DNA from 2 places in the Blautia sp. ZXY-1-B12 genome. Region 1 is predicted to be linked to the other one. Evidence: riboswitches for the same ligand, from Rfam matches in the RefSeq annotation. Region 1 holds a riboswitch; the other holds the start of a gene.
What was found. Region 1 has a riboswitch for cobalamin ahead of AC075L_RS11065 (cysteine-rich small domain-containing protein). Riboswitches for the same ligand answer to the same signal wherever they lie in the genome.
Positions count from the first base shown of each region.

Region 1 (4,835 bases):
TGGACTTTGCTTCCACTCCAAAGCTGATTTTTTCAATCCCACTGTTTGTGATCACAACAGAATATCTGCTTCCCTGTTTCAAAACCACCTCTGGTACACTGATAGTCTGTACACCTGCGATTGGCTGTTCAAACTCATATGGAGCAGCATATGCAGCAGTCCCGCTTTCCGGGTCATATGGATCTGTCAGATCGGTGTATATCTGAATTTTGTAACAGGCATTGTCACTGTTTGTAACAAGATTAACCTCCCCCAGGACTTCTGCTTTTCCCTTTCCTGCAGTTGTCTCATAAACTGCTGCTACTGACTGTCCCGCCTGTATCGGAATCACTGAAAGTGCTGAAGAACCATCATAAAAATAATTATTCCTGTACTTTTGATCCGAAGCAGCCACTGCCTCTGCACTTACAAGTTTACTGATATTGGGATCCTGATAAGAAAGATAGTAATATCCTCCGTCTCCTTTCTTCTCCCCCCAACTGTTTTTGATGATCCACGCACCATCAGATGTTACATTGGAAACAGGAAGGAAATTATCCTTTGAATACGTATCATCCCATCCGACCACTGTCACAATATGATTAATTACAGTCGAATTTGATTTTCCAACAGGATAACAATATGCAGCTGTGTCCGGATTTACATAACTTTCCTTCATATAAAGCATAATGGATACTGCATGGTCATTCAGCAGCATTTCTTTCATACGTTCCTCACTGTATTTGGAAACAGATGCATTTTTCAGATATGCTGCAGAATTATAAGCCTTACTTTCCGGAATCTGCACAGTCAGATCATTCTGATGCGAAGAATCCGTAGGAAATGGTACATCGGCCTCTGTGGTCATTCCCGACCATGTACTGAGATAAATCGCTGCCAGGTGATCATTACCTCCTATCACGTGATAATTTCCCAGTACATAATTCTTATCATCAGGGGTATTTCCAAGAGGATCATTCTGTCTGTTGGAGAAAAAATATGATAAATGTTCTTCTGACAGATCGTAGGTTCCTTTGTTCTGTGCCAGAAGCGAAGTCTCCATGATTGCTGCCATACCAAAAGCCCAGCAGGTTCCAAATGGATTCTGATTCTTTACGGGCGTAACTAATCCTTCCTTTCTGGCATCATAGGAAGATGGAAATGCAGCCTCCCTGTTTCCATATGCAGCATAAACTGATGTCAGATCACTCTCCACTTCAATTCCCGGATCCAAAGGTTTTAAATTTTTAAAGGGTTCCAGTTCTTCCTTTCTTTCCTCTTCTGTCAACGGACGGCCCTTAATATACCTGATTCCGTCTGTACCCTCTTCTGAGTTTTCTCCATCCTGAAACTCCTGTTTTGCATCATCGCTTCCGAACAATTCTGCATCCGATCCCGTATCTGTTCCAAATTCATCTGCCTGTGAACTTTGAAATTCTTTCAGATCTGATGTATTTTCTTCTGTCTCCCTGTTGACTCCGGATCCAAACATTTCCTGACCCGCAGCTGGTACCGATGTATAAACCATTGCATAAGCCAGAAAAACTGACAATGCGCGTATCGCTGTATTTCTTTTTTTCATGTAGTAGTTAACTCCTTTACATAAATATAATATCATTATATCATTATCTTTTTTGTTTTTCAACCATGATCAATGACAAAAACCGTCGGAAAACAGTGAATTTTCCCTGTTTTCCGACGGCTCTATGTAGAAATGCAGAGCTCTGCCAACAAGAAAATGTCGCCAGGAAAAGACGTCAAATGCCTGTGATGCATTTTCTTCTGTACATGTGAAAAGTGTGGAAAATGTGTGTGAAATGCTTTATATACTAACTCAGAACAGACTTGAAAATCTTACAGACTCTTCTCTTTTGCTATCCTTATTCTAGCAGAACAAGCATTGTATTACAATGAAAATCGTTCTTTCTTATTTGTGCTAATCTGACACATTGTTACTGTTCACTCCGTTCTAAGCAGCGACACATTCTCCTCTTATTTGCTGATACTTTCCTTTGCTCTTTTCATCATATCAGCCAGTTCCTGGTATTTTCCTGTGACATATCCATAGTTTTTTCGCTTATGCGGAAGCATACAGTTTGTGCAGTCTTTAATTCCCTTTTCCGTATACCGGAAATTCCCACCGCATTTCTCACCCAGGGCATATAGCGGGCAATAACAGAACAGACAGTTAAAATCATCCGGATTTGCATTCTTATGACACGGAAAAAATTCACATTTCTTATGACTGAAATAAGAATATTCTTTCCCTTCCCAATAAGGTTTCTCCATTGCTACCTCTCCTCTCCTGTTGCAAGTTTTTATCTTTCCAGAATAATTCCGTTTTCTCAGTCTCCATCAATCCCACCCATCAGAGGACGAAATAAAAAAAATACTCTAATAAATTATCAATTTCTCTTCACATAACAAAGCATTGAAAATTCATTACAGTATTTTTCACAGATCATACATTTAAAATTAATAAGAGGGAGCGATGCTACCCCGGGGTAGAAAAAAATCCGTTCATGAGTGCGCGGAGGGAACGAATAAATCCGAAGTAGTATCGCCTGCCATTTAATCATGTATAATTCATAAAGAACAGGCGCATTCCATAAAAAATGTCTGCCTTCAGATAAAAGCAGACAACACTCCGAAGCTGCGGATTCAACGGAGTTGGTTGTTACACTTTACACGGAAGTTTAACCTCGCCATACCAAGCAGGTTTCCTGGCTCCAGGCTCATCGCTCCTCTCTCCTTCTCATGCTATGGCACAATGGACATTCTGAGATTTGCTCCTCTGTTACAGTGACCGGATCGCTCAGGTTTCTCACCTGATTCCCTCTTTCTGTACTGTTCTTTCTCACAGTATCAGCACTTAATATGTTCTGTATGGAATTATACTGTCATTATAATAACACCCTGCAACAAGCTTGTCAACTATTTATCAATATATTTTCCAAATTATTATTGTTCATTCGTTACTGTTCACACACCACTATTCCGTGAGGTGTTTTGGCATGAATATTCCACACCTTCCGGTAGCGGATCCCATTCATTCAGACCAAGACTCTGTCTGAATTTTGCTTCTTCCAGACTCAGCTTTGGAACATCCTCATTCAAAAACGCTCTCAGCTCATCAATCCCCTCTCCGGTCACATTGTTTACCAGAAAAATTCTTTCACATCCTGCATTCAGCATCCACTGACGCACCATTGGAACATTCGCATAAGGAGAATCTATTTTCGTAATGATTCCTATCAGTGGTCTCAGAATAAATGCATTACTGCCATAGCCAAACAAACTGAAAGGTTCATCTGCTGACTGTACCATTGCCACCACATCTGCTTCAAAAGAAAAACAGGCCAGCCCTACGCTGAAATGCTTGGACTCTGCATACTCTCCCGGAGAATCAATGGTATCATCATCCGTATTCGTATACTGCGTTTTTACATAATGAAGTTTTTCGCCTTTTAATGCCTGCGTTAATGAAGTCTTACCTGCTTCACTTCTGCCCATCAGAAATATTTTCTTCATATTTAATGTCTGTCCCTTTCACTTCTCTCAGCTATTCCGGCAGTTACATAAGCACCATCGGTACAGAATAACTGACTTTTCGTATGTTTTAACTTTTGTGAACTGCACAAGTCTTAAAGCCAAGCACCTCTCTAAAAAATTTCACCACTTCTTCCACTGCAGTCTGAACTTCCGTCAGACCTCCCGTAAGGATCAATGATCCGCTGAAGCGATCCATGAAACCAATCTCCACATTTGCACTTTTCACTGCAATATCAGCAGCTACAACCACTGCTTCCCATGGGGTAAAACGAATCATTCCAATTGCTTCTCCTGTGTGGTCTTCTCCCTCATGGACTCCAATATGCAGACCAAGATTCTGATAAATACAGCTCTGTGAAGGATTGATCACATGCGCCAGGCACACTTCCTTTCCCGGAACCCTTACCCTGGTCATACGCAGCTTTTTTCCCTTTAATTTCTCATAATCCTGGTTATAAAGCTTTTCCAGTAATTCTCTGGTTGTCATCCCTGCCATCCCAACACTTCCTATCTTTTGGTAATCTTGCAGACTACATAACCCAGAGTGTCTCTGAAATAATCCACAACCTCAGTCATCGCTGACATTACATCGGAAATCTCTCCCGTAATGATCAGTGTGCCTGTAAATCGATCTGCAAATCCCAGATAAACATTTCCGCTTTTTACCGCAATATCAGATGCGATTACTGCAGATTCAGGCGGTGTCATATTCATAATTCCGATTGCAGATGAACGGTAATCCACCTGCGGATTCAGTCCAAGCTTCTGGTATATGACCGGAGCCGGCCCTCCCATTACATGTGCAAAAGTAATCTCCTTGCCAGCAACCGTTTCCTGTACAATTCTTATGTGTTCTACATGGTCATTTGCCATTTATCATTCCTCGCTTTCACTATTCAACTATAATCCGGATAATTCATGAGAATATTCTTTCCCACTGATGTCTCCAAAAACAGATTTAAAATTTTATATGTATCTCTTCAGTTACATAAACTGTACTATCCATCCAATTTTATGTCAAGGTAAAATCCACCTGAAAGTCGGTAAAATATTATACATGGTTACGGTTCACTCCGTTCACAGCAACACGCTTCGCGATGCACAGAATTTATGCTAATCGCACAAATTCGCGCGGTATGTCTCGGAATTTTGGTATATTCATGCCAAAACACCTCGCGGAATAATGGTAACTTATACATAAAGAAAAGGAGCATCAGCCCCCTTAGCGATACTCCTTTTCAACCCCTATAAATTTAATTATTTATACTTATTTAATTATACCAGTCTTCTTACAGAAACAATCG
Region 1 covers NZ_JBWJVP010000191.1:39,009-43,843, reverse strand. The annotation lists gene AC075L_RS11070 (C1 family peptidase) at 1-1,561, opposite strand, end outside; gene AC075L_RS11065 (cysteine-rich small domain-containing protein) at 1,972-2,268, opposite strand; cobalamin riboswitch at 2,676-2,870, opposite strand; gene AC075L_RS11060 (EutP/PduV family microcompartment system protein) at 2,962-3,510, opposite strand; gene AC075L_RS11055 (BMC domain-containing protein) at 3,599-4,027, opposite strand; gene AC075L_RS11050 (BMC domain-containing protein) at 4,039-4,404, opposite strand; gene AC075L_RS11045 (C40 family peptidase) at 4,807-4,835, opposite strand, start outside.

Region 2 (4,835 bases), on a different contig from region 1:
ATTTGCATCATCATCTACAGTAACTTCTGCTTCAAATTCCAGATATTTCTCCGGTTTGGCAGATCCGGAAGGTCCTACCTCTTTCATGTGATCAAAATACTCTTTTACCTTTGTCGGAGTTAAATCACATCCGTCAGAGAATTTAATTCCGTCTTTCAGCTTGATCGTCCATTCTGTATGCTCGTCATTTACTTCATAACTCTCAGCAAGCCACGGGATAACTTCCATATTGTCATCGAATTTAAATAATGCTTCAGCAATACCATATCTCATAGCATTCCATCCACTGTTTTCATCATTTGCACTGTTTACACATCCATCTGTGTACATCTGACATCCGAAGTTTAAAACCTTCTCATCACCCTTCGCCTGTACAGTAACTCCCATTAATAATGCAACTGTTGTTGCCGCTGCTAACACAAGTAATTCTCTTTTTGTTTTTTTCATCCTTTACTTCCTTTCTTTTTTTGTTTCTTCGTTGTTTTTCTTCCTTCTCATACTGTCCATTCCTGTGATTTTGAACGAAAAAAAAGACAGATGCTCCCACATCCGTCACGAAATCTTACCATTAAAGAATCAAACATATATATGCAACACATGAAGTTGTAACTCTTAATCAGGATTTCTCGTCGTCCGCAAGAATCTCTTTTACCAGAAATAAGCAGGTCTCCTGACTTAAGCTTACCCATTTTCAGCACCTTCCCAGAAAAATATCTTCCAGTGGCATTCAGCTGAAAACCAACTATCACAGTGACGGGATCGTACCGGATTTACACCGGTTTCCCTTTTAATCAGACCAGCAGGACGCTTCTGCTGGTCTGAACTTATCTCTAAAATCATTAAATGACCGTATGAATACTCATTTATCATAACATACCATCATGTATACGTCAATTATTTTAGACTCTTATTTTCTATCTATTTTTCCGTAAATTTCCGGAATTTCTCAAAATTTGTTTCCGGTGTATAGGATTTCAGAACTTCCATCATGTCCTCTACACTATATGTATTATCATACATTCCAATAGATAACGCATACTGCTTATTAAACTCATCTACTGAATCCGCTGTCCAGAATGACTGCTGCAGCCGGAAAGCACTTCCATCTTCACGGTAATCTTCTGCAAAGCCTTCCAGAGCATTTTTCATGGCAACAAATGATGGTGCAACGATAGCACCGTATTTTCCTACAAGATAGTCGATTCTTTCCTTGCCGTTATATCCCTTTTTATTAAACATTTCGTATGTATCTTCTGTAAAACAGTCAATGGAACCCAACAATACATCTGTACTGTTCTCTTCTTCATAAGCATCAATTATCTTGATAAAATCACTTGCGCTCACTACACTCAGAATAACATTATACTCTCCTGTATTCAGCGAATCAGCCAGCTTTTCATCCAGGTGATCTTTTGGATACCCCGGAACCAGAGTAATCTTAATGTCACTGCCTGTTTCAATTTCTTCAGTATCCTGCGTATTCACCAGTTCTTCTACAGACTTCTCATATGACAGGCCATATGCTTCCTGAAGCTTATTCAGAATACCAATCGTTCTCAGACGATGCATCTCATTACCGATAGCAGATCCTCCACATGCTATTATGTAATGATTCTGGTTATTCTGATCCTCTGAAACAAAATACTCCGCCATATTGGCAGCCGCATCCATTTCTGTTTCAACAGATGTTCCTATTGTTCCCAGAAAATAAGGATTATCCTTTACTTTCTCATACATTTCATCACTGATCGTTCCTGAGCCACGTACATAATACATACCATATTCTTCACATACCGGAAGAACTTCTTCAAGATCTGAGGAAAGGAAAGAAATAATTCCCTTTACATTTCTTTCATGAAGCTCGTTGATAAAGCTGATTTCTTCTTCTGCTGTACTTATACTGGAAGAATATAAAAACTCGACATCAAAAGCCATGCCGACATAATTTTCAAAATAATTTCTAAATGCTCTTACTTCTGCATCATTCAGATTATATACGGACACTCCTATTGTCATTTTTCCGTCCTGATTTGTTGTATCACTCTGAGTGTCAGCTGCCATAACTGAAATACTGGTGCAGGTAAGCAGCATAATCATTGTCAATATAAAACTTATTATCTTTTTCATTCCTTTTTTACCTTTCTGTCGTATTTGTATAAAAATTCAAGTTTTCTTTTCTCACATCCTTTCCTGAAATAAAAAAGATCTTTTTCTTAAAATGTATTTTAGGTATAAAAATAAAGCCTTTCTTATACACCGTAAGAAATAACCTTTTTTAATGCAAGCAGGTCTCCTGACTTAAGTTCATCGCATTTTATCGTCTTCCCGCCTCTTAAGCAGTGACATATATGATAAAAAGCTCCCTTTTACAGTGGCGGGACCGTACCGGACTTGCACCGGTTTCCCTTTTAATTCCATATTACTGGAAACATGCATTATTTTTATAATATGATATCAGGGGCTAAAAGTCAAAAACTATTTTTACTCCGCGCTAAGGCTTTTCCCCAACTTCATTATATTTTTATTATATAATTCCATTTGGTTAACGTCAATAATTTACATCTAATATTTATATGTTTTTTTATTCACTTTTACTATGGTCTTGAATATTCAGATTCCAGTATCTATTCCATAATAAGGGTCTCTTTGCAGCACTACCTTCTCTTGTGGCATTTCTTTGTTTATGCTAAAATATTTTTACTACTATAAATGAGCAAGTTCGTGATTTTGCATAAAAGAAAGATACCTCGATTCCGTGTGTTGTATAATGAAAGTGCCTAAACAAACATTTGCAACATTTACGAAAGAAGGTGTCTCTCGCAAATACTATACATCATTCCGCATTCATATACAACCAGCTTAAGAAATTAAATTTATGCAAATTTTATTCGAACCGGGTGATAAACCACCTTATAAGTATCCTGATCAGCATTTTCATTTCAGGATATCATGGAAAAACCACGGATTTTGCTAAAAACAGTTCCTGTCACAGAACTACGATTGCACATTTCCTTAATTCAGGGAAATGGGATGATTCTCTACTTTTAGATACGTTAAAACGTTCTGTTATAGAGATTATTTATTCAGAAGCAGCACGCACCGGAAAGCCTGTTTTCTGCATTGTAGACGATACGATAGCTTCAAAGACAAAGCCTTCGTCACAGGCTCTGCATCCGATTGAAGATGCGTACTTTCACCAATCCCATTTAAAGGGGAAACAAGACTACGGACATCAGGCAGTAGCTGTTATGCTTTCCTGTAACGGCATTGTCCTGAACTATGCTTTTGTAATGTACAATAAATCAATTTCCAAGATTGATATTGTACAAAATATTGCAAAGGAACTGCCTGTTCCACCAGTAATGTCTTATTTCCTTTGTGACTGCTGGTATGTTTCTGAAAAAATAATCAATACTTTTGTACAGAAAGGGTTCCATACCATTGGTGCTTTGAAAACAAACCGTCTGCTGTATCCATCAGGAATGAAAAAGAAACTCAGTGAACTGGCTGCTGAACGATCCACAACACATAAAGGATTTGACCTCGTCACAGTCAAAAAACGCAACTATTATGTGTACCGGTATGAGGGAAACCTCAGCGGCATAGAAAATGCAGTTGTTCTTTTAAGCTATCCTGAAAAAGCATTTGGTAATCCTAAAGCACTACGTGCTTTCATTAGCACAAATGTATCCTTATCTACACAGGAGATCCTTTCCTGTTATGTTTGTCGATGGCCGATTGAGATATTTTTCAGGCAATGCAAAAACCATCTGGCCCTGGATACATACCAGATACGCTCCTCAAAGGGAATACAGAGGTACTGGCTGTTGATGTCACTGACACATTATATTTGTGTCACAGGAACTGGCGGATATCGGTCTTTTCAAGATGGATATCATCGAATCTGTAGTGCCGTTCATCAGGAAAAGTATCAGTATCTATTCCTATGTGCAAAAGCAAGTGATGATTTTGAAGCATTTATGAAATTAGCAGGATAATTTTGTGCATTTTTTCAAATTTGCTCATTTATAGTAATTAAATAAGGTAATTTTAGTTTCTAAATATCAAAACGTAACTCTTTCAGTTTACTGAAAAAGATAATTTTTCCCTTCATTATAAGTTCCTTTCATTGAAAATCGAACAGCTAATTTCCCAGTCATCGGATCTTCAATACCTATACTGATCTTATATTTCTTTCCGGCCAGTGAGATCAGCTTTTTTACCTGCATTCTTGTTTTTGTCTGTAAAGTTTCTTCCGGCAGAAGTGATTTTAACGAAATGTCAACCGCTTCTTTTTCAAGACTATTTCCATCCTCATCTTCTACCAGAACCCATACAGGCCAGTCTTCATAAAATGGTGCAACTCCATCATTCTTCCATTTAAGATTCAGGCTGACATAACCCGGCATCTGAATAAGGCTTGCTTGCGAAATCCACAAACGATATCCCATGCTTCCTAAAACTTTCCTATAACCATTTTCATAAGTTTTATCCGCTATTTTCGGTCCAAGAAAAGTAGTATGTGCTTTCTTTATCAGATTTATTGTCTGATCCAGATTTGTGTCAAGCAAATCTTTCATTGTAATTGAACTTGTAAACTCACCTCCGGAAGGAAACTTTTTCCAGAAATCTTTCATTGCGGATAACCCTTTTTTCTCATGAGTCTGGTCAAACTCACCGCCTTCATTAATCCAGCGAAACCATTCCTCTGTGCTCTCTGGCTGTCCGGTCATATCGTTGTAGAGACCTGTTCCATAATGTTCTCCCTCACTAAAAGGTCTTCTCATCAGTATCATGGAATCAGGGAAGGCCTCTGTCCATGGAATCATATAACG
Region 2 covers NZ_JBWJVP010000164.1:2,214-7,048, reverse strand. The annotation lists gene AC075L_RS08370 (ABC transporter substrate-binding protein) at 1-447, opposite strand, end outside; cobalamin riboswitch at 644-843, opposite strand; gene AC075L_RS08365 (hypothetical protein) at 919-2,127, opposite strand; cobalamin riboswitch at 2,267-2,449, opposite strand; gene AC075L_RS08360 (transposase) at 2,898-3,998, shown strand; gene AC075L_RS08355 (DUF4832 domain-containing protein) at 4,086-4,835, opposite strand, start outside.
Region 2: it holds a riboswitch for cobalamin, as region 1 does, so the genes downstream of both, AC075L_RS08365 (hypothetical protein) here and AC075L_RS11065 (cysteine-rich small domain-containing protein) in region 1, are expected to answer to the same signal.